Regions from separate parts of the Lysinibacillus sp. CNPSo 3705 genome, predicted to be linked through region 2. Evidence: riboswitches for the same ligand, from Rfam matches in the RefSeq annotation. Region 2 holds a riboswitch; each other region holds the start of a gene.
What was found. Region 2 has a riboswitch for lysine ahead of PVA17_RS04800 (aspartate kinase). Riboswitches for the same ligand answer to the same signal wherever they lie in the genome.
Positions count from the first base shown of each region.

Region 1: it holds a riboswitch for lysine, as region 2 does, so the genes downstream of both, PVA17_RS20410 (amino acid permease) here and PVA17_RS04800 (aspartate kinase) in region 2, are expected to answer to the same signal.
Region 3: it holds a riboswitch for lysine, as region 2 does, so the genes downstream of both, PVA17_RS23075 (transporter substrate-binding domain-containing protein) here and PVA17_RS04800 (aspartate kinase) in region 2, are expected to answer to the same signal.

Region 1 covers NZ_JAQZSD010000064.1:905-9,194, forward strand. Annotated here, with positions in the region: tRNA gene PVA17_RS20360 (tRNA-Pro) at 1-3, shown strand, start outside; tRNA gene PVA17_RS20365 (tRNA-Ala) at 18-93, shown strand; tRNA gene PVA17_RS20370 (tRNA-Ser) at 108-200, shown strand; tRNA gene PVA17_RS20375 (tRNA-Phe) at 208-283, shown strand; tRNA gene PVA17_RS20380 (tRNA-Gly) at 287-360, shown strand; tRNA gene PVA17_RS20385 (tRNA-Ile) at 370-446, shown strand; tRNA gene PVA17_RS20390 (tRNA-Asn) at 451-527, shown strand; tRNA gene PVA17_RS20395 (tRNA-Glu) at 529-600, shown strand; gene PVA17_RS20400 (nitric oxide synthase oxygenase) at 1,000-2,046, shown strand; gene PVA17_RS20405 (CynX/NimT family MFS transporter) at 2,174-3,382, opposite strand; lysine riboswitch at 3,558-3,734, shown strand; gene PVA17_RS20410 (amino acid permease) at 3,820-5,283, shown strand; gene PVA17_RS20415 (response regulator transcription factor) at 5,723-6,415, shown strand; gene PVA17_RS20420 (sensor histidine kinase) at 6,420-7,355, shown strand; gene PVA17_RS20425 (ABC transporter ATP-binding protein) at 7,493-8,290, shown strand, end outside.
Region 2 covers NZ_JAQZSD010000008.1:40,056-48,345, reverse strand. Annotated here, with positions in the region: gene sdhA (succinate dehydrogenase flavoprotein subunit) at 1-59, opposite strand, end outside; gene PVA17_RS04815 (succinate dehydrogenase cytochrome b558 subunit) at 127-735, opposite strand; gene PVA17_RS04810 (YslB family protein) at 1,008-1,442, shown strand; gene PVA17_RS04805 (methyl-accepting chemotaxis protein) at 1,586-2,845, opposite strand; gene PVA17_RS04800 (aspartate kinase) at 3,079-4,317, opposite strand; lysine riboswitch at 4,506-4,684, opposite strand; gene uvrC (excinuclease ABC subunit UvrC) at 5,093-6,883, opposite strand; gene trxA (thioredoxin) at 7,200-7,511, opposite strand; gene PVA17_RS04785 (amino acid permease) at 7,645-8,290, opposite strand, start outside.
Region 3 covers NZ_JAQZSD010000096.1:391-8,680, reverse strand. Annotated here, with positions in the region: gene PVA17_RS23090 (HAMP domain-containing sensor histidine kinase) at 1-1,033, shown strand, start outside; gene PVA17_RS23085 (2-oxoglutarate dehydrogenase E1 component) at 1,264-4,089, shown strand; gene odhB (2-oxoglutarate dehydrogenase complex dihydrolipoyllysine-residue succinyltransferase) at 4,183-5,424, shown strand; lysine riboswitch at 5,724-5,910, shown strand; gene PVA17_RS23075 (transporter substrate-binding domain-containing protein) at 6,027-6,893, shown strand; gene PVA17_RS23070 (amino acid ABC transporter permease) at 7,073-7,798, shown strand; gene PVA17_RS23065 (amino acid ABC transporter ATP-binding protein) at 7,811-8,290, shown strand, end outside.

The DNA.
Region 1 (8,290 bases), on a different contig from region 2:
CCATCTTTCCTGATTATGGGGCCTTAGCTCAGCTGGGAGAGCGCCTGCCTTGCACGCAGGAGGTCAGCGGTTCGATCCCGCTAGGCTCCACCATTTATATAATTTCCGGAGGTATACCCAAGTCTGGCTGAAGGGATCGGTCTTGAAAACCGACAGGCGGGTAACACCGCGCGGGGGTTCGAATCCCTCTACCTCCTCCATTTTTCCGGGTCAGTAGCTCAGTTGGTAGAGCATTAGATTGAAGCTCTAAGTGTCGGCGGTTCGATTCCGTCCTGACCCACCATCTGCGGGTGTAGTTTAATGGTAAAACCTCAGCCTTCCAAGCTGATGTCGTGAGTTCGATTCTCATCACCCGCTCCACAAAATAATGGGCCTATAGCTCAGCTGGTTAGAGCGCACGCCTGATAAGCGTGAGGTCGATGGTTCGAGTCCATTTAGGCCCACCATTATTCCGAAGTAGCTCAGTTGGTAGTAGCACCTGACTGTTAATCAGGTTGTCGCAGGTTCGAGTCCTGCCTTCGGAGCCACGGCCCGTTGGTCAAGTGGTTAAGACACCGCCCTTTCACGGCGGTAACACGGGTTCGAATCCCGTACGGGTCATCAAGCATGTTGCACATTAGTGTGACATGCTTTTTTTTATGCCAACTATACTGACAAACAAAGGTCACCAAGCGTTAAAGAAATGCCATAGTATTAACGTCTATACCTAAATACTGCAAAGGGAATGTAAATGTCTCCTAAATCGCGTGTTACCTACTTAGGAATAAAAAACGTTATAAATCCATGCTCAATAGTTTTCCCTCTTAAATTCCCGTAATGACTACCAAAAATAAGCAGCATTATCCATAAATAATTATAGTTTTAGAAAGATTAAAGAGAAATGATATAAAATATTGAACAAAGTATTTCATATATAAAATATGTATGTTTTCTGGCAGATTTTTTCGTGGTGATAATAGTTCCATTCCTCTAATATGAGGGTAGATGGAGGAATTCGATATGAATTTACAAGAAGTACAGCGGTTTTTAGAACTTTATCAAATAGAGCAAAATGAGTCTATAACATGGCTTGAAAATAAATTACAGCAAATTACAACGGCAGGAGAATATATACCGACAACGGAAGAATTAATCTTTGGTGCTCGAGTTGCTTGGCGCAATAGTAATAAGTGCGTTGGCCGACTGTTTTGGCAATCATTGCATGTTGTAGATGCCCGCGATATTTCAAATGAGGAGGATATCTTCAACGCATTGCTTAAACATATTCAATATGCAACAAATGGTGGAAAGATTCGTCCAACAATAACGGTTTTTGCACCGGGGCGCGTTCGTATATGGAATCATCAACTAATCCGTTACGCTGGCTATGAAACGGAATCTGGAATCATTGGTGATCTGCATTCTGTTGAGTTTACAAAAGTATGTGAGTCACTTGGCTGGCAGGGAAAGAGAACGGCATTTGATGTGCTTCCACTTGTTATACAGGTGGATGGAAGGGAGCCACAAGTGTTTACGATCCCTGACGAGTATGTACTAGAGGTACCAATTCGTCATCCAGAATCCTCTCAAGTAGCGAAGCTAGGATTAAAGTGGTATGCAGTGCCGATTATTTCGAGCATGCGCTTCCAAATGGCAGGTATTGATTTTGAGGCGGCCCCATTCAATGGTTGGTATATGGGTACCGAAATAGGGGCACGTAATTTAGCAGATCATGAGCGTTATAATATGCTGCCTGCTATAGCAGAAATTTTTAACCTTGATACAACGAAACAGGCTTCTTTATGGCGTGATCGTGCATTAGTTGAGCTGAATATAGCCGTTCTACATTCCTTTAAAGAAGACGGTGTCAGCATAGTAGATCACCATACAGCTGCACAGCAATTTAAATTGTTTGAGGAAACAGAAGCAGTAGCGAATCGTGAAGTTACAGGCAATTGGACGTGGTTGATTCCACCTCTTTCACCAGCTACGACCCATATTTTTCATAAGCCTTATGTTAATGTTTACAATACACCGAACTATTTTTATCAGAAACCACCTTATTAGGAGAAAGGCAGTTCACTTTAATTTCCTTCGCTGTCCAAACATCGGCTGTAATAGAGGAACTAAGGATTTTGTGCAAATACAAAGCACCTCATGATTATGCCTAGGCATAGATCATGAGGTGCCATTTTTAATTTACATATTCATTTTTAGAAGCCTTAAATGAACATATGAAGAGTATCAATACAACGACAACAAATAACCAACCAGCGGTATTCCAGCCACCGAATAAATCATGTAAATAACCAAATAAGATCGGACCGGTTGCGGCTAATAAATATCCTAATGATTGTGCAAATCCTGATAAATCGGCTGCCTCAAAAGCTGTACGGGTACGTAATGTAAAGAACATCATCGCTAATGCAAATGAAGCACCTCCGGCTAATCCTAGTAGTACCATCCACAGTACAGCGAGGCTTGTCCATTCCATGACTACTCCGATAAAGCCAATTAAGTAAAATAGCGTAAACATTAAAACGAGAGGACGTTGAGATGTCATTTTACTAGCGATAATAGGCACAGCTAATGCCATTGGAACTTGTGAAAATTGCATAATGGAAAACATCCAGCCTGCACGATCTGCAGCTAATCCTTGTGATATATAAATTTCAGGAATCCAAGCGGCAGTTGTGTAGAATAATAATGACTGAAATCCCATAGCTCCCGCTACTGCCCAAGTAACAGGTGATTTCCATAATGGTGTACGTTCTTTCGTAGTCTTAACAGTCGGTTCAGGCTTATTAAATTGCAATTGTGGAATCCAAATTACAATGGTTAACACCACAAGAACAAGTGAGATTGCCAGTGCGCCTTGCCAACCAAGTGATGAATTGGCAACAGGATAGCTAATGCCAGCACCAAGTCCAGCCGTTAAATTCATCGACATTGTGAAAAATGCCATAAGTAAACCTACGTGATAGGGAAATTTCAATTTAAGTAATCCTGGAATAAGTACATTACCGAATGAAATGGCTATACCAATTAGCATCGTACCAAATACGAGTAAACTAGTTGTGCCAACGGAGCGTAGTACAATTCCTCCCCCTAAAAGAACAGTTGATAACAATAATGTTAATTCTAGTCCAACTTTACGTGCGACAACTGGTGCGAATGGTGAAATGATTGCAAATGCTAGCAATGGGATCGTTGTTAGAAAGCCTGCTAGTATATTGGATATGCCGAGGTCTTCGCGAATAAAGGAAATAATTGGTCCAACAACTGTTAGCGGCATCCGTAATGTCGAGGCAATACAAATTACGCCGATAACGAGTAATAAGGTCGTGCCTTTCCAATTAATTTTCCTGCTAGGATAAGTATCGGTATGTTCATGAGTAGTCAAATAAATCTCCCCTTGGTAGAACAATTCTAATTGAATCACTATAACACTTTATCACATAAATAAAAATAGTGGAAAATTCATAAAATATAGAATATTACTCGGGTTATTGAAATGCCATAGGTCGTATGTTAAACTAATACCCATCATAAATTTAATATTTAATGCCTCATGTTTGTAATGAGGTAGAGGTCGCGGTATTTAAGAGTATGTTAATGGAAATGACAAGCATTAGAGAAATTAGCTGAAAGGAAATACTGCCGAAGTGTGAGGGGACTTGAAAACCTCATGCTGGGGCTGTCTCCGAAAGGAACAGAACTGTCACGTTTGAACAACGTGTTGAGCTATCATTTTGAAGGAACAGAGGATTTACTTAGCCATCACAGCAACGTTCATGTGATGGCATTTTTTTGCCTCTTAAAAAGGAAGGAAGCTATATCGTGAGTGAAATAAAAGTCAATCAGCTCGGTCATAAAGCACCGAAGCTGAAAAAAGAATTAAAAAGCCGTCATATTACAATGATTTCATTAGGCGGTACAATCGGTACAGGGTTGTTTTTAGCTAGTGGTGGTGCCATTGCGCAAGCAGGTCCTGGCGGTGCACTACTCGCTTATGCATTAATCGGAATCATGGTGTATTTTTTAATGACGAGCTTAGGGGAAATGGCAGCTTATATGCCATCATCAGGCTCTTTTAGTACGTACGCTACAAAATTTGTAGATCCAGCTTTAGGCTTTGCACTTGGTTGGAACTATTGGTACAACTGGGCAATTACAATTGCAGCGGAAATTTCTGCTGTCTCATTAATTATGAAATATTGGTTCCCAGATAGCTCATCAGCACTTTGGACTGTTTTATTTATTGCTGTAGTTTTAACGTTCAATCTATTATCGGTAAAAAGCTATGGTGAGAGTGAATATTGGTTTGCAATGATAAAGGTTGTTACAGTAATTATTTTTATTATCATCAGTTTTTTAATGATTTTTGGTATTTTAGGAGGACAAGCTCCTGTAGGCTTTACGAATTTCTTCATTAGTGATGGACCATTCCACGGAGGTCTCCTTGCTACATTTGGTATTTTCTTAGCTGCGGGATTCTCGTTCCAAGGGACAGAGTTACTTGGAATAACAGCAGGTGAAACGGATGACCCTGGTAAAAATATTCCGAAAGCCGTTAAGTCTGTTTTCTGGCGAATTCTTTTATTCTATATTTTAGCGATTGCTGCAATCGGGATGCTAATTCCTTTTACAGACGCACGTTTATTATCAGAAGATATCGCTGTTTCACCATTTACACTAGTGTTCGATCGTTTAGGAATTGCCTTTGCTGCATCATTGATGAATGCAATCATTTTAACGGCAATGCTGTCAGCAGGGAATTCAGGGCTTTACGCATCGTCACGTATGCTTTGGCAATTAGCGGTAGATGGCCATGCACCGAAAATTTTTACTAAACTAAGCCGTCGAGGTATCCCGATTTACGCATTACTGGCGACTTTAGCTATAGGCTGTCTAGCATTTTTAGCTTCATTCTTTGGTGATGGTGTAGTCTATATATGGCTTCTAAATGCCTCAGGGATGTCTGGCTTCATTGCCTGGTTAGGTATTGCATTTAGCCATTATCGTTTCCGTCGAGCATTCGAGGTACAAGGCTTAGATCCGAAATTATTGCCGTATAAAGCAAGGCTATTCCCATTCGGCCCGCTATTTGCCTTTACGGTTTGTATGATTGTTGTTATTGGACAAAACTACAATGCCTTTATGGGTGAAACAATAGATTGGTACGGAGTCCTTGTCTCATATATCGGTATTCCACTGTTCCTACTGTTATGGCTTGGCTATAAAATTAAGCATAAAACAAAAATGCTTCCATTAGAGCATTGTGATTTAAAAGTCGAACAATAAAAAATAAAACTGTCCTGTGAGTCATAGAAAATGACTTGCAGGGCAGTTTTTTTAGGTAAATAATAAATTAGTAATTCTAGACGTACAATCAACATACACCAAGTGAACAACTGGCGAGAATAAAAAGAGAACTTTAGTCTATCCAATCGTCGCCCACTTTTGAAGCATAACCTTAATATGGTAAACTGATAGATAAATAACACATCAGCGAATTTTGGGTAAGGCATTTGTTATAAATTGGAGTGGAGGCTGGACCACTCCTTTGGGATTAGCGTCACAGATGAGACCTTGGAGCGTAGCGAATGTTATCAGTGCAAAAGTGAAGCGGCATTAACGAAAGCGCCTGCCAGAATGGAAATCAGTCCCTTGTTATGGTGATGATACAAAGAAACGGCAAGTCATATATAGACTACTTTAAGTTAGGAAGAGGTGCAGGATAGTGCAAAAGCATATTTTACTAGTAGAAGATGACGATGCTATTCGTGAAATGGTGGAAAATTATTTAACGATGGAGGGATTCCTTGTCACCTCTGCAGAAAATGGAGAAGAAGCAGTACAAAATTGTTTAAATAATTCTTTTGATTTAGTGATCTTGGATATTATGATTCCGAAACTTAATGGATTAGAAGTTTTAAAGATTATCCGAGAGCAAGCATCACTGCCAATTATCATTATGTCAGCCAAGGATAGTGATGTTGATAAAGCGTTAGGATTAGGATTAGGGGCAGATGATTACATCGCGAAGCCATTTTCGATGCTGGAATTTTCGGCACGTGTTAAAGCCGCAATTCGTAGAGCTACAAAATACTCTAGTCAAGTAGAAGAGAAGAAAGATATTGTCGAGATCGCCAACTTATCGGTTGACCTTGTTAATTTTTCAGTTGAGAAGGATGGACAGCAAATTAAGCTCACATCAAAGGAATTTGGCATCTTAAAATTATTCATGACAAATCGTAACCGAGTTTTTACAAAGCAGCAAATTTACCAATTGATTTGGAATGATGCTTATTATGGGGATGAAAATATTATTAATGTACATATAAGAAGATTACGCGAAAAAATTGAAGACGATCCATCCAATCCTCTATATATTAAAACACTTTGGGGAATCGGCTATAAATTCGAAGGATAAACAGATGATGATATTACTATTACTGATGATTGTGTTACTTGTAGGTATAATTATTTTTCAGGTGAGAGCAAAAAAACAACAGAACGCTATGATTCAATACATGCATCAAAAACTGCAAGCAATCATTAACGAGCAATCGAGCGAGAAGATTTTAGTGTCGACAGCTAATCATGAATTACAGCAGCTATTAATTGCAGTGAATGCGTTGCTAGACCACAACCAAAAAGTACTGGCGACACATCGAAAAATGGAAAGCTCTATGAAAAAGATGTTGTCTAATATTTCCCATGATCTTAAAACGCCCTTAACAGTTGTACTAGGTTATACGGAAATGCTTAAGCTTAAGCAATCACTTAATGAAGAGGAGCGGCAACGGTTGCTCACAGGCGTTCATTCGAAAACATTGGAAGTATTGAAAATAATTCATACATTTTTTGACCTGGCAAAATTGGAGGCAGGAGATACAGATTATCCAATGACGAAAATTAATGTAAGTGAAATTTGCCGCAAAAATATTTTATCATTTTACGATATGATCACATCTATGGGACTAGAAATCGATATAGCAATACCAGAGATATCCGCATATGCACATGGCAATGAAGAAGCGCTAGATAGGGTTTTGAATAATTTACTATCAAATGCGGTTGCCTATGGGGCAGCAGGAAACATCATTGGGCTCACAGTAAGAAATGATGATACGAATATTTTTATTGATGTCTGGGACCGTGGGCAGGGGATCGACGAGTATCATATTGATAATGTTTTTGAAAGAATGTATACACTTGAGGATTCCAGAAATAAATCCTTCCAAGGGAGTGGCCTTGGCTTAACCATTACAAAACGTCTTGTAGAATTAATGGAGGGTTCCATCCAACTTTCTAGTATCCCATATGAGAAGACCATTTTTACAGTTTCTTTAAAACGAATGACATATTGAGCAGTCATGCTTGTAGGGCAATTTTATAGCTTTACAAGCTTTTCTTCTGCGCTTAAGAAATTTGTAAGAATCAAGTAATAAATTAGAGAGTTTCATTTTTTATAATAAGGATAGCTAAATTTAAGGGAGAGATCTACATGACATATATTGTGAAAACAAATCAGCTTACGAAAGTGTTTGAAGGTAAAGAAGTCGTTTCTGCTGTAACTATGCATGTGAAAAAGGGGGAGATATACGGTTTTTTAGGTCCTAACGGTGCCGGAAAAACGACAGTTATGAAAATGCTCACAAACCTTACGAAGCCAACGAGTGGAGATATTGAAATCTTTGGTGAAAAATTAATGGACCGCTCATTCGACGTGCTGAAAAGGATGGGAACAATTATTGAATACCCGATTTTTTATGAAGATTTAACAGCAAAGGAAACCTTAGAATTACATTGCGAATATATGGGCTACTATGACAAGAAAGAGATTGCGCATGTTCTAGGTTTAGTAAAATTAACAAATACGGAGAATAAGCGTGTAAAAGACTTTTCTCTTGGGATGAAGCAACGGTTGGGTATTGCGCGTGCAATTATTACTAAGCCGGAATTACTTATTTTAGATGAGCCGATTAATGGACTAGATCCAGTTGGCATTAAAGAGCTTCGAGAACTATTCAAGATGCTTTGTAAAGAGTATGGAATTACGATTATTATCTCTAGTCATATTTTGGGTGAAATTGAACAATTGGCAGATACAGTTGGGGTTATTAAAGATGGAAGATTGATTAAGGAAGTTTCAATGGACGCCGTCAATCGTAGTCAAACAGATTATATTGAAGTGATCGTCAATAATGGGCAAAAGGCTGCCTTTATTATAGAAAGTACATTAAATATTACTAATTTTAAACTAATGGATGACAATTGCATTCGAATTTATGATTCGACAGCT
Region 2 (8,290 bases):
ATCGTTGCCATCAGACCAGCTAGACCGCCGCCGACAACAATTATTTTGCTTTTCGCCATGATTATTTCTCACTCCTCTTAAAAAATTGCAATGATTGCCATATGCTCTATAGTAGCTTCTATTACATTAAGCAAAAGCTAAAATAGCAGCCACACCAACTACACTTAGAATTACGAAAATAATGTTTGTTACATAAGTAGCAATCTTTTGAGACTGAGGAGATTGTGTAATACCCCAGCTTACTAGGAATGCCCATAAACCGTTAGATAAGTGGAAAGTTGCTGATATAATACCAACAATGTAGAATCCAAGCATGAATGGATTTGAAACGATATTTGCCATCATGTCGTAATCAACTTCTGTACCAAGTGCTTTTTGAATACGAGTTTGGAAAATATGCCATGCAATGAAGATCACTAAGAATACACCCGTGAAACGTTGTAATGAGAACATCCAGTTACGGTATGTGCTGAAACGTCCTGTATTTGGTGTAGCAGTGAATGCAATGTAGACACCATAAAATGCGTGGAACATTAATGGAATATAGATGACAATCCATTCAACTAGGATAAGGAATGGAATCTTTTCCATATTAGCGGTAGCTGCGTTGTAACTTTCTGCTCCGCCTGTTGCTGTAAAGTTAATGAACAGGTGCATCGTTAAAAACAGACCTACTGGAATGATACCAAGTAGAGAATGTAAGCGACGCCATAAAAACTCTCGATCTTTCGACAAGACTGTTACCCCCCTTAGTACTTAAAATAGCACAACTAAAGAAGTCATCATTTTGTAACTGATACTTCATTGACTGTGTATTTCATCATGGTACAATATTATGACATGTTTATTGTACTCTCAAGAGCTACGAGCGTCAAGGCAACTTAAAGTTTTTCACACTCCTTATTAAAGAAGCAATCTAGTACATGATGCATCGTTTTTTCTCGAAAAATCTATCTTTACTTTATCAGTGTCAAATTTTAAGAAAATTCAAAGAAAGAAGGCTTTCAATGTTAAACACTTCATCTCCTACAATCTCAGCTTTTGGGTATGAGATAATTCGCGATTATATTTTATCTTCCATTCTTGGTAAACACGAAGGTGATGTCCTTTACTGGGCAGGAAAAGATCTAGCTCGGAAGTTCCCCTGTACAAGTCAAGATGAACTTATCGCATTTTTCGCAGATGCCTGTTGGGGTAATTTAGAGCTTATCAAAGAGTCGAAGGATGGACGCATATTTCAGTTGACAAATGATCCAGAACTGTTACAAATCGGTCTTCGTAGCTTTAGACTTGAAGCAGGGTTTATAGCTGAGCAAATCCAGCAAGCAAAAGGTTATTTAACAGAATGCTATGATGAAAAACGTGAAAAGCAACAAAATGTTACGTTCACAGTAAAATGGGACGTGAAAGAAAGAATCATGAACACCGTTCCTACTGAATAAAACGAAAAGGATTGTCATCCCTAATTTATGGATAGCAATCCTTTTTATATATAATATAGAAGTTATTCCCTACGGAGACTGAGCAACTCCTTGGATTATCGTTATAGACGCGACAGCAAAGCAGCTTCCTTGTTAACCTTTATTTATAATTGAGCATGTCTTTTTTTTAAAAGTACATCTATGAACGAAATAAATGCCTCCAAAATATTAAGTGAGTGTTGAATCATTTCTTCTATGTTATGAATTGACAGTTCATTCACTAACTTTTGGGCGGCCATATGTACTAATTCGTGTGGTTGTTCAATATTACGATATTCTGGTAAGTTTTGATATTCCTCATAATGTCCGTAATACCATTTTCCAAACATACATTGATGATGCGTTTTTATCGTTTCTTTTTGACCAGCCTTGTGAATAGCATTTCGTAAAAAACTAGCATGATCCATTAACCTTGCTGCCAATTGGCTAACTACCGTTTGCTCTGATGGCCTTCTGATTGTCGGTGCAATAGCTTTTAACATTTCAGATACTTGATTTTGTATTAGATCCGAGAAGTCACTAGTACGTGATAATTCCGTCGTTGTTTCCGCTAAACGACCTACAGCTATTACATTTTCTTCTGAGGCAGCTGTTATTTGATGAATACCATGTGCTGCTTCTTCAATATTTCTACTTGTTACAGTCAGATTAGCAATATTGTCCTTCATGATCCTTAAAAAGTCAGTTAAATAATGTTCGACTTGCTTAATATTTGTTATTGTATTATGTAATTTCTTATCAATGACTGTTCGAATTTTTGTCATTTCTTGCAATGAACCTTTCGAACTGTTGGCTAACTTCCCTACCTCCATCGCAACAACGTTAAAGCCTTTTCCATGCTCACCAGCACGTGCGGCTTCAATTGAGGCATTTAAAGATAGTAATTGTGTTTGATCGGCAATCCCAGTTACACCAGTACTAATATTGTCCATTTTGGTCATTTCATTCTTCAGTTGCTCTGTTGAATGAGCTCCTTTGGCCAACAACTCCTGAACCATTTCACCTTTTGAAATAGATGATTCCATTTCCTCTACAAGTAGTAATGAATGCTGTTTTATTTCTTGAATGTTTGCATTAACATTTTGTTCAACCGCAAGCATTTCCTCTGTATTTGACGACATTTCTTCACTCATTGCTGAAATATCCCCTACACTCGTAGAGACATTTTGAACCTTTAAAGCCGTTTGAAAATTAATTAACTCCATATGCGCTAGTACAAAATCTAAAACCGCATTTTTCACATCAATGCTTTCCTGCTCAAGTTCCAATTCCAGAATTCGCTTTTTTAATATTTGTATTTCTAAATCGTTGTGCATCTCAACACTTTCATCCATTGGTTTTTGAAATAAACCGAATAACCCCATACAAACTTCCACCTTCCCCTTGGTAAAACATGTCACATTTTATTATATAACAATAGAATTGGATAAAATATTAAATTGATGTGAACAAAAAAAGATGTGCATTTTACTGGCACATCTTTTTCAATATTATATGTAAAGCGCTTGTTCTACAATCTCTATCCGTCGCTTTGGCTGCTCTATCCACGCCCCGCTAAAAAAAGTGACTCAAAACCGCATTATCTTTGTACCTGTCGCTACGCTTTCGGTACAAAAGACACTTCCTGAAATAAATTAAATTCATCATGTAATGCATTTGCTGCACGAATCATTTCGTCCTGAGGTACAACAACAGACACTTTTATTTCAGAAGTACTCACCATTTTTACAGGGATATTTTCACGACGTAGACGATCAAACATCCTCGCAGCCACCCCTGGGTTAGATGCCATCCCTGAGCCAATAATGGAAACCTTCGCTAAGCCAATTTCAAAATCAGCAAAACTAAACCCTAGTGATAATTTACTATCTTCTAGAACACGTAATGCTTCAGCGAACTCCTCTTTTAAAATAGTAAAAGATACCGTCGGCTTTAAACCATCAATTATTGCCTGTACGATTATATCGACGTTTATGCGATTTTCTGCAAGTATTGTGAACATATTTGCTAACGAAGCATTAGAATAAGCATCATAACCAACAGTTAAGCGAATAACGTCTGCCTCGTAGGCAACACCACGTACAATTAAATTTTTTTCCATTTCAACTTCCTCCTTCAATAAAGTACCTACAGTATCTATTTCGCTCGAGCGAATGATAACTGGGATTTGAAATTTCTTTGCTAACTCTACAGCTCGCGGGTGTAAAACTTGTGACCCTAAGTTTGATAGCTCTAGCATTTCATCATAGGAAATTTCTTTTAGTTTTTGTGCCCCAGCAACATGACTTGGATTAGCTGTATAGACGCCATCCACATTCGTGTAAATATCTACCCGCTCCGCCTTCAATTTTGCTGCAATTGCTAGAGCCGACGTTTCCGCACCACCTTTACCTAACGTCGTAATATTCCGTGAATTATCGATACCTTGTTCCCCAGCAACGATAACGATTTTCCCCTGTACAAAATGCTCTTCAATTCGACTAGCATTCATTTCCTCAATACGGGCATTGCTATACATAGCATCGGTTTCAATGCCTGCCTGCCAGCCCGTTAATGACACGGCATCATATCCTTTCTCCTGTATAGCAATTGCCACTAATGTACTTGTGAGTTGTGAGCTTGTTGAAAATAGTGCGTCTAGTTCACGCTTAGATGCATGGTCTGATAATTCACGAGCCATCTTCGCTAATTCTTTAGCCATACCCCTCATAGCTGTAGTGACAACGACAACATCAAAACCTCTTTCCTTTTCTGCAATCGCCTTTTTCGCAACATTTTGAATGCACTCTGTTGATGCGAATGCAGCACCACCAAATTTCATCACAACTCTCGTCATCTTTATCATTCTCCTTCGTATTCAATCATTTCGCTGATAAAAGTAGCGATACTTTTGCAACTTTAATAACATGACAAAAGCAAACGCCTAACAGCCTTGAAAAAATGTTGTTTCGAGAAAAATCTAAAAAGGCAGCTTTCACATAACGTGAAAGCTGCCTATAACATGTACAATAAAGTAACTTGCGCATGTGTGATAGCTCTCCGAAACGTATAGAATCGACAGTCTTACATCTCTTAAATGTAAAACCAGCACAGCATCGGAAACAACGATGCTCCACTTCGGCAAGTTCCCCTTTCACACATTTTCACCGGACTTGTTCGTCCTCGTATGTACTACTCTTGAACCTTGCACCTCTATCATCACTAAATAGTGATCGTATTTAATTTGAAACTTAGTGAAGAAATTCCCATTTTAATAAATAGAAACTACTAAAAAACATTGCTATATTAAAAAGCTATGTTATATACAACCTTAGCATACGCCTAATCCTTTGACAATGGATCTTATTGAATATCGATTTTGCCTTGGCGTAATTAAGTTCGGAGGCTTTGACCAGCAGATATTTTTTGCGCGAAAGCGAAGCGGCAGCGGCAGATATTTTTTGCGCGAAAGCGCAGCGGCAGCGGCAGATATTTTTTGCGCGAAAGCGCAGCGGTAGCGCAACAGCAAAATGTTGGTCACTCAGTCGTTGTCACAATACGTGGGGTTTTTAGACTGTAATTGTTTATACACCCATTGAAAAGGGGTTCCATCTGCATTCATCCCATCACCTTTAGAGGTGGGAGTCTTCTACTGGATGAAAATAATCATAAATATTGCTAGCCAGATTAGCAGGCATCCCTGCTTCCTGTAATGCTTGCACATTTGCCTCACGAATCTTTTTGACAGAGCCAAAATACTTGAGTAATTGTTGTTTTCGCTTCGGACCAATGCCCTCTATATTATCGAGGACAGATTGTATTGCATGTTTCTCATGCTGTTGTCGTAAGAAGGTAATAGCAAAACGGTGTACTTCGTCCTGGATTCGCTGTAGTAAGTAGAATCCATCGCTAGTTCGCTTTAACGCAATTACTTCAGCTGGATCACCAAATAGAAGCTGTGACGTATTATGCTTTTCATCTTTTGCTAATCCGGCAATTGGAATAACAAGGCCGAGTTCATCCTCTAATACTTCTCGCGCGACTTCCATTTGCCCCTTGCCGCCATCTATTAGTACTAAATCCGGTAAAGGTAGACCTTCTTTTAATACGCGTGTGTATCGACGGCGAATTACTTCTTGCATCGCCCCGTAATCATCATGCTTGGCGGCTGTACGTGTTTTGTATTTTCGATACTCCTTCTTTGCAGGTTTTCCATCGATAAAGACAACCATTGCAGATACAGCATCTGTCCCATGCATATGACTATTATCGAAAGCCTCAATCCGTAAAGGTGCAGAAATGCCCATAGCTTCACCGAGCGCCTCACATGCTCCTATTGTGCGTTCTTCCTGCCGTTCAATAAGCTGGAATTTTGCCGCTACCGCAATTTCAGCATTTTTTGTCGCTAATTCAACTAGCTCTTTTTTTTGCCCTCGTTTTGGTGTTAGTACCTTAACTTCTAGTAATTCCGTTAAAATTTCTGCATCAATGGTTTGTGGGATAAAAATCTCCTTAGGTTTAATGTGCTCTAGCTTGTCGTAAAATCGTCCAACGAATGTCAAAAATTCCTCTTCTGCCTCTTGATAAATCGGGAAAATCGAGACATCTCGCTCAATGAGCTTCCCTTGACGAACAAAGAAAACTTGAACACACATCCAGCCCTTCTCCACGGCATAGCCAAATACATCGCGATTCGTTGTATCACTCGATACGATTTTTTGCTTTTGCATGACTGTATCAATATGTGCAATTTGATCACGAAATTCCTTTGCACGCTCAAACTCTAAATTTTCTGCGGCCGCTAGCATTTTTACCTCTAGCTCCTTTTTGACTTCCTCAACCCCACCATTTAAAAACTTTGTCATATCCTCAATCATATTGTGGTAAATTTCTGCATCTATATCTTTCACACAAGGGGCTAAGCATTGCCCCATATGATAATACAAACAAACCTTGGTAGGGAGTTGTACACATTTTCGAAGAGGATATAAACGATCTAACAGCTTTTTCGTCTCACTTGCTGCATACGCATTCGGATATGGACCAAAATATTTTGCCTTATCCTTTTTCACTTTTCGCGTTGTAATAAGGCGCGGGTGTTTTTCATTTGTAATTTTTAAATACGGATACGTTTTATCATCCGTCAGCATAACATTGTACTTCGGGTCATGTAGTTTTATAAGATTAAGCTCTAAAATTAAAGCTTCAATATTGGAGGATGTCACAATGTACTCAAAATCTTCTATTTCACCTACAAGCCTCTGTGTTTTCCCTTCATGCGAACCAGTAAAATACGAGCGTACTCGATTTTTCAGCACTTTAGCTTTCCCGACATAAATAATGGTTCCTTGTCGATCTTTCATCAAATAGCAGCCAGGCTGATCTGGTAAAATTTCAAGCTTTCGTTTCATTAAATCATTCATCGCCTACCTGCCCCTTTTTCTTAAAGTAGCGTTTGTCCCTTTATTTTCTCATATTTATAAGGATAACTTCCGCTTTTTCTCTATATTATATAACGAAAAAAAGCCAAGCACATCTTATTGATGGCTTGACTCTTTTTTTCTTACAGGATCAATTATGCCTCGGCATAATTGCGTCCGGAAGCTTTAACTTCTTTCAACGGGTGTTTGGACACCCCTGAAAAGAGCTTAAATTCGCATTCATCTCACCATCTGTAGAGGTGGGAGACTTCTGTACCTGTCGCTACGCTTTCGGTACAAGAGAATTTGCTGAAAGAAGTTAAGCATGTTTTGCGATAAACGCTTCTAATGCTTCTTTTGGTTGGAAACCAACTGTTTTATCTACTAATTCACCGTCTTTGAATAATAGTAATGATGGGATAGACATAATTTGGTATTGTGCTGCAGTACCTTGGTTATTATCTACATCTACTTTTACAATTTTAGCCGCACTACCTGCAGCATCCATTTCTTCAAGAACTGGTCCAATCATTTTACAAGGTCCGCACCAAGCAGCCCAAAAGTCTACTAGTACTAACCCTTCTTTAATATCATCTTGGAAAGTTGCATCTGTTGCATGTACAATTGCCATTTGAAATCCTCCTTAAGCTTACTATGCTTGTAGTATAGCATGGATAAATTCTCTTGAGCGAACAATCTGCCTAGTATGCGAAATTTATGAAAAATAAGGTCGAAAAAGGCAATAAGTTGTTATGTTATTTTGCTTAATTTTCATGAAAACGACCTTTATAGACATACGTTAACGTAATAAAAAGATAAATAACTAATGTGATACCTGTTACGATAATCGATGTTGTGAAAATAATGCCAATTAGAATTGCACTTAATGCAATAATAGCGATCCAAGTTGTGTAAGGGAACCATTTCACTGCATAGGAACTTGTTTTTTCCGGCTGTATTTTACGCGATTTCAGATGCGCAATCGCAATAATTAACCAAATAAATAACACGGTATATCCAAGTGAACCCATTAGAAAATCAAATGTTTTGCTTCCCGCAAATAAAGAAAAGATTACAGCTATATATAAAGCTAAAGTACACATTAATATGGCATATACCGGAACTTTCCTTTTTGATAAATGTGCAAAGATTTTAGGAACACGTCCGTCTACAGCTTGTGTATACAGAACTCGTGATGAACCATAAAGCCCAGAGTTCATTGATGAAATAATTGCTAGTAAAACAACAGCGTTCATAATATGGTCAGCACCAGGAATCCCAATCATTTTAAAGACCATTACAAACGGACTTTCCGGCACCCCGTTTACTTCATTCCAAGGAATCAAGCTAACGATAATAAAGAAAGGAACTAAATAAAAAGTCACAATACGTACTAATGTACTGCGAACA
Region 3 (8,290 bases), on a different contig from region 2:
TGAAATTATGGAAATGACGATTGATAAAAAGAATGTCTTTGTCATAAATCAACGTATTCAGCTCGGATTCATTCAAGGCTATATCCAGGTGATTCATCCATTATCAAAATTTGAGTCTTTGATGCATTATTTATTGACGACAATGCTAATTGCAGGCATAGGAGCATTATTGTTATCAGCCTCAATTGGCTATTATCTAGCCAACTATTTGACGAAGCCGCTGCATGCATTACGTGCATCCATGAAAACCGTTATGGATAAAGGATTTAATGAACCTATTCAATTATCTTACTCGTCTCATGATGAGATTGGTGATTTATTGAAAATGTACAATGCGATGATGAATGAATTGCAAATATCATTTACAAAGCAGCAACAATTCGTTGCGGATGCTTCTCATGAGTTACGGACGCCTATCCAAGCAATTGAAGGACATCTGTCCCTATTGAAAAGATGGGGGAAGGATGATCCAGAAATTTTAGAGGAATCTATTGAAACTTCATTAACTGAAATTGCACGGATGCGTAAAATGATCGAAGAATTACTAGAACTTGCACGTCGTGAAGAAAAGGACATCACAAGTGAGGCTGATGCAGTAGCTGTTATAGAAGCAGTTATAGAGGAAACAAGACTCCTTCATCCAGATGCTCGAATATTGCTGTCGAAAAATGAAGAAATAGGGCGATTATTTATAACAGAAAATGCACTTAGCCAAATTGTTCGTAATATAATAGAAAATGCAATTCGTTATTGTGAAAAAATTCCTGAGATTCAAATTTCACTCTCCGTTTTAGAAAAGGAAGTATCAGTAAAAATAGAAGATAATGGAATTGGTATAGCGGAAGAAAACATTCCATACATTTTCGATCGCTTTTATAGAGTTGATGAGGCAAGAAATCGTCAAATAGGCGGTACAGGCTTAGGGCTTAGTATTACAAAAATGTTACTTGAAAAATACAATAGTTCAGTGGAAGTCAAGAGTGTTAAAAATGTTGGAACCGTTTTCTTGCTGAAATTCCCGCTGAAATATTGAGGAAAATCCATGCTTTATTTAATTATTTCATCCTTTGGGAAAAAAATTGCTTAATTTGCTAAAAAGAGTTGTATTTTTTGTGAAGAGTAGTAAGATTGAGATGGAAAAAACGTTCTTTAAATAATGGTTAAGATGTCAAATATCCTTTAAAAGAACGGAAAAATATTATATAATTAATTGTAATTTAATTAATGGAACTGCCGAAAGGCAAAATTTGGAGGTCATTTTTCATGTCGAACAACGTTACAACTGTAAGTTCTCCATGGTCAGCTTTCTCTGGTCCTAACCTAGGATATGTGATGGAGCAATACGACTTATTCTTACAGTCTCCTGAAGAAGTAGAACCGGAGTTAGTATTATTATTCCAACAATTTGGTGCACCAGTAGTAGTAGAAGGTGAAGTAGCTGTAGCTAGTAATACAGCAGCAGCTCCTGCTGGCGATTACAAGAAAGTGTTAGCAGCTGTGAAATTAGCAGATGCAATCCGTACAAACGGTCATTTAGCGGCAGATATTTACCCTTTGAAAAACCGTGAACTACAAACAGCTCAAATTGAAGAAAGCGCGTTCAACCTTAGCGCTGCAGATTTAGCTGAAATTCCTGCAGCTATCTTCTTCAAAGATGTGCCAGCAAACGTGAAAAATGGTAAAGATGCAATTGATTACTTAAAATCTGTTTATACAGATAAAGTAGCATTTGAATATAATCACGTAGTAGCAACAGAAGAACGTGATTGGATTCAAGCACAAATTGAAACAGGTTCATTTAAACAAGCATTAACTTCTAATGAGAAAAAAGCTTTATTAGATCGTTTAACTCGTGTTGAAAACTTCGAGAAGTTTATTCATAAAACGTTTGTAGGTCAAAAGCGTTTCTCTGGTGAAGGTTTAGATACTCAAATCATTCTATTTGATGAAATTTTAAAAACAGCTGAAGCAAATAACGTAGAAAAAGTACGTATTGGTATGGCTCACCGTGGTCGTTTAAATGTATTAACACACATTTTAAATAAACCTTACGATATGATGTTCTCTGACTTTGCACACGTATCTAATGAGTTATTTATACCAGAAGATGGTCGCCTTGAAATTACGAAAGGTTGGACTGGCGATGTTAAGTACCACATGGGTGCTTCATATATGCGTGAATCTGGTATGAATGTTAAGCTTGCATACAACCCATCTCACTTAGAAGTAGGAAATCCGGTTGTTTTAGGTACAGCTCGTGCAGCACAAGATGACACTTCTAAGCCAGGGCAAGCTGTTCATAACCGCACAAAAGGACTAGGTATTCTTGTGCACGGTGACGCTGCGTTCCCAGGTCAAGGTATCGTAACAGAAGTATTAAACTTCGCAAAAACTGAAGGGTTCACTACTGGTGGTACAATCCACATCATCGCTAACAACATGATTGGATTTACAACTGAACTACAAGATTCTCGCTCATCTCTTTACTCTTCTGACCCAGCAAAAGGTTACGAAGTACCAGTAGTGCATGTAAATGCAGATAGCCCTGAGTCTGTAGCTCTAGTAGGTCGTTTCGCAGCTAGCTACCGTCAAAAATTCGGTAAAGATATTATCGTTGACCTTATCGGTTACCGTCGTCATGGTCACAATGAAACTGATGATCCAACTGTAACAAACCCTGAAACATATTTATTAGTTTCTAAACATGAGCCAGTTCGTGCTTTATACGGTGCTCAATTAGTAGCTGAGGGTGTAGTTTCTGCTGATGAGGTTGCAGCATTAGATAAAGCTATTTATGCAGAAATGCAAGCTGCTTATGATCATGTAAAAGAAATGGCCGATAAAGATGAACACAAGCATTTAGAAATGCCAGAAGAATTAAAAGTAGAATTCCCACAAATTGATACAGCAGTTGGTGTGGAACGTCTAGAAAAAATTAACGAAGAGCTTTTAGTGTTTGAAGATAACTTTGAACCACAGAAAAAACTTGGCAAAATTTTAGAAAAACGCCGTGATGCATTTGCTTCTGCAAAAATTGACTGGGGTCATGCAGAAACTCTAGCATATGCAACAATTATTCAAGATGGCACACCAGTACGTTTTACAGGTCAAGATGCACAACGTGGTACGTTCTCTCAACGCCACTTAGTATTACATGACAAAAACAATGGTAAGTTATTCACGCCACTTCACCATATTTCAGGTGCAAATGCATCATTTACAGTACACAACTCTCCACTAACAGAAGCAGGGGTAGTGGGCTTTGAATATGGGTACAATTTAGAAAATGGCAATGTACTATCAGTTTGGGAAGCTCAATTTGGTGACTTTGCAAATATGGCGCAAGTTATGTTCGATAACTTTATTTCAGGTGCACGTGCTAAATGGGGTCAAAAATCTGGTCTAGTTATTCTTTTACCGCATGGTTATGAAGGTCAAGGTCCAGAACACTCTTCAAGCCGTATGGAACGTTACTTACAAATGTCAGCTGAAAATAACTGGTTTGTAGCAAACTGTTCAAACGCAGGTAACTATTACCACTTATTACGTCGTCAAGCAGCATTATTAGGAACTGAAGGTGTTCGTCCACTTGTAGTTGTTTCACCTAAGTACTTACTTCGTCACCCATTAGCTGCAGCAAATGCTGAGCAATTAGCAAATGGCTCATTCCAAGAAGTAATTGAACAACCAGGCCTAGGTTCAAATACTGAAGCAGTTGAACGCATTGTATTAGGTTCAGGTAAAGTAATGATCGATATTGCAGACCGTATTAAAGATGGTGAAGGCTTCGATCACTTACACATTGTTCGTGTAGAACAACTTTACCCATTCCCAAAAGAGCAAGTTGCTGGTATTATTGCTAAGTATCCAAATGTAAAAGAAGTTGTTTGGGTACAAGAAGAACCTAAAAACCAAGGTTCATGGAATTATGCATTAGAAACATTACATGAACTTTCAGAAGGTAAAAAGCTTCGTTATGTAGGACGTCCTGCAATGAGCTCTACTTCTGAAGGTGATGCAGATTCTCATAAAGCAGCTCAAGCCGCAGTTGTAGAAGAAGCAGTTGCTGAGCCTGTAAAGGTTAAATAATAATCACATATTAATTTTTGAGAGCCGGGCTACTTGCTAAGGCAGTAGCCCTTTTATGTGCACAATGCACGTTAATTAAAGGAGGAAATGAAAGTGGCTGAAATTAAAGTCCCTGAATTAGCAGAATCGATTACAGAAGGTAGTATCGCACAATGGGTAAAAAAAGTGGGCGATCGCGTTGAAAAAGGTGAATTCATCGTTGAACTTGAAACAGACAAAGTAAACGCTGAAATCATTTCTGAAGAAGCGGGAGTTTTAACTCAAATTTTAGCTGAAGAAGGCGATACTGTACTTGTTGGTCAAGTTATCGCAGTAGTAGAAGCTGGCGAAGGTGCAGCACCTGCTCCAGCGGCACCAGTTGCAGCAGCTCCAGCTCCAGCTCCAGCAGCGCCACAAGCGGCACCTGCCCCTGTTGCAGCAGCTCCAGTTGTAGAAGAAACTACTGGTGAGCGTGTAATCGCATCTCCTGCAGCTCGTAAACTAGCGCGCGAAAAAGGTATTGACCTTGCTGCTGTATCTCCAGTAGATCCACAAGGCCGTGTACGTGTACAAGACGTAGCAGCTCATGGTACAGCTCCAGTAGCAGCACCACAAGCAGCTCCAGCAGCACCTAAAGCAGTTGCAGCTGTAGATGAATCACGTGTAACAATTGAAAAAATGAGCCGTCGTCGCCAAACAATTGCAAAACGCTTACTTGAAGTAAAACAATCTACAGCAATGTTAACTACATTCAACGAAGTAGATATGACAAACGTTATGGCTTTACGCTCTCGTAAAAAAGACCAATTCTTCGAGTCAACTGGCTCTAAACTTGGTTTCATGTCATTCTTCACAAAAGCTGTAGTTGCAGCTCTTAAAAAATACCCATATGTTAACGCACAAATCGTTGGTGATGAAATTCACTTAAACAACTTCTTTGATATCGGTGTAGCAGTATCAACAGAAGAAGGTTTAGTAGTACCAGTTGTACGTGACGCTGACCGCAAAAACTTTGCTGAAATTGAAGATTCAATTGCAGACCTAGCGAAAAAAGCACGCGATAAAAAATTAGGTTTAGCAGATCTTCAAGGTGGCTCATTCACAATTACAAATGGTGGCGTATTCGGTTCATTAATGTCTACACCTATTATGAATGGTACACAAGCTGGTATCCTAGGTATGCATACTATCAAAAAACGTCCAGTTGAAGTGAATGGTGAAGTAGAAATTCGCCCAATGATGTACTTAGCCCTTTCTTATGACCACCGTATTATCGATGGTAAAGATTCTGTAGGCTTCCTTAAAACTGTTAAAGAACTACTTGAAAACCCAGAAGATTTATTATTAAATTCTTAATTCCTGAGTTTATAAAGCCCTGCGAACAATGTTTGCAGGGTTTTTTTCTTTTTTGGAACAGTTTTAAGGAGTCGACGAATAGAAGAGCTAGGGCGACGTTAAAAGAGACGAGGATTCTTTCGGCAAAGCGGCAGTCTTAATGATTTTCACCGTTTATAAAAGAATAAAAGGCATTTAAAGGAATAAAAAACCATAATATTGTAATTAGTCAGAAAAGTAATAAAATTATCTTGACGAACTTATCAACTTTATAGTAGTATCTTAATATCAATTAAATATACAAACCTCACTTTTACTTATTGTGAGGTAGAGGCGCGATATTTATTAGTTCATTGTTGAGTACAAGCAAGCGAAGACGCAATGAAGAAGGAACTATCGCCGAAGTATAAAAGGAGCTCGTACTTTTATGCTGGGTCTGCAGTGAATAAGTGCAGGACTGTCCTAGTAAATTATTTTCCAGGTTTACTAGGTTGTGCTATCTCGGAATAATGGAATTATAGTGAGGATTTGGGCAACTGTTAAAAAAAGTAAGACCTAAGTTCAGTACTTAGGTCTTTTTTGGTACAGTTGTCTTATTTTTTTACAGAAAAGGGGAATAATACATGAAAAAACAATGGTTAGTATTAATGTTGACCGTCATGACTGCAATTTTGCTAGCGGCTTGTGGTGCTGGTGACAAAAAGGCTACAACGTCATCTAGTAATGACGGTAATAAGACGAATATGGAAGAAGGCGGCGGCCAATTCCGTGTTGGAATGGAAGCAGGTTATGCTCCGTTCAACTGGACACAGCAGGATGATGCAAATGGTGCAGTAAAAATTGCTGATAATGCGGAATATGCGGGTGGTTATGATGTGCAAATGGCGAAAAAAATCGCTGAGGGCTTAGGAAAAGAATTAGTTATCGTTAAATTGGAATGGGATGGCTTAGTACCAGCGTTACAATCCAATAAAATTGATGCAATCATTGCTGGTATGTCACCTACTAAAGAGCGTAAGCAAACAGTTGATTTCACTGAAAACTACTATACATCTGATTTTGTTATGGTCATAAAAAAAGGCAGTAAATATGAAAAAGCAACTTCTATCCAAGATTTTTCTGGTGCTAAAATTACATCACAATTAAATACATCTAACTACAATGTCATCGATCAAATCAAAGATGTAAAAAAACAAACTGCAATGGATAATTTCCCGGCGATGCGTGTTGCATTAGAAGCTGGAAAAATTGACGGCTATGTAGCAGAACGTCCTGAAGGTATTTCTGCTGCTGCTGCAAATGATAAGTTCACGTATGTGAAGTTCGAAAAGGGCTTCGATACAGATATTTCAAATACATCCATTGCAGTTGGTTTACGTAAAGGCGATGCGAATCTTGAAAAAATAAATGAAATTTTAAAAGGTGTTTCTGAAGCTGATCGCCAAAAAATTATGGAAGAAGCCATTCACCAACAACCAGCAGCCCAATAACATGATGGCACGGGCTATCTACTAGTCCGTGCCATATTATTACAATTGATACAATAAGAATCTCTCAAATAAATAATAATGTCTTAGCTAAATGTTTCATAAAATAAAAGAAACAAAGGCTCCAGATAAGACACGATACTGTAACGAACAAGCAACACGACGTTGTTAGGAGGAACATCATGAGTTTTGAATGGATTATTTCTATTATTGAGAACAACTGGCAAATGTTTTTACGAGGTACGTATTATACATTACTTATTTCTATTAGTAGTACAATTATTGGTGCACTTATCGGATTTTTCATCGGAATTATGCATACCATAAAGGTTCGTAAAAAAGGTGTAAAGTTCTATAGCTTAAAGCTCTTTAATTTTATACTAACATGCTATGTCGAATTTTTCCGTGGTACACCAATGATTGTACAAGCGATGGTAGTATTTTTCGGGTTAGATATAGCATTCGGCATTGATATGCACTTTATTACGGCAGGTATTTTAGTTGTTTCATTAAACACAGGTGCTTATATGGCTGAAATTGTCCGTGGTGGTATTGTATCCATTGATAAAGGGCAGTACGAGGCCGCATCGGCCATTGGTATGAACCATTTTCAAATTATGCTACATGTTGTATTACCGCAAGTTGCACGAAATATATTACCTGCAACAGGTAACCAATTAATTATGAATATTAAAGATACAGCCGTATTAAATGTTATCGGGGTTACGGAATTATACTTCCAAACAAAATCGATTGCGGGTAATAACTTCCGCTATTTTGAATCTTTCTTTGTAGCTTGCGTCCTTTATTTCATTATGACATTCACAGCATCAAGAATATTACTGTATATTGAAAAACGTCTAGATGGACCAGATGCATACCGAAAAGAACAGAAAGAAGCAATATAGGGGGACGAACAGATGACAGTTATTAAAATAGAGCATTTAAGTAAATCATTTGGTCGTAACCAAGTGTTAAAGGATGTTAATTTCCAAGTAGAAAAGGGTGAGGTTGTCTGCTTAATCGGTTCTTCCGGTTCTGGTAAATCAACACTACTACGCTGCATTAATTTACTGGAAACTCCAAGTGGCGGTCAAATTATTTACAAAGGTGAAAATATTTTAGACGAAAAGCATAATATCCAAGAATACCGTACACATCTAGGTATGGTATTCCAGCAATTTAACTTATTTAACAACCATAATGTGCTACAAAATTGTACAGTTGGTCAAATGAAAGTATTAAAGCGTTCAAAGGTAGAAGCAGAGGAAGTTGCTTTAAAATATTTGCAAATTGTTGGTATGGATCAATACGTAAATGCGAAGCCAAGACAACTATCTGGTGGTCAAAAACAGCGTGTAGCGATTGCACGAGCATTGTCAATGAGCCCGGATGTAATG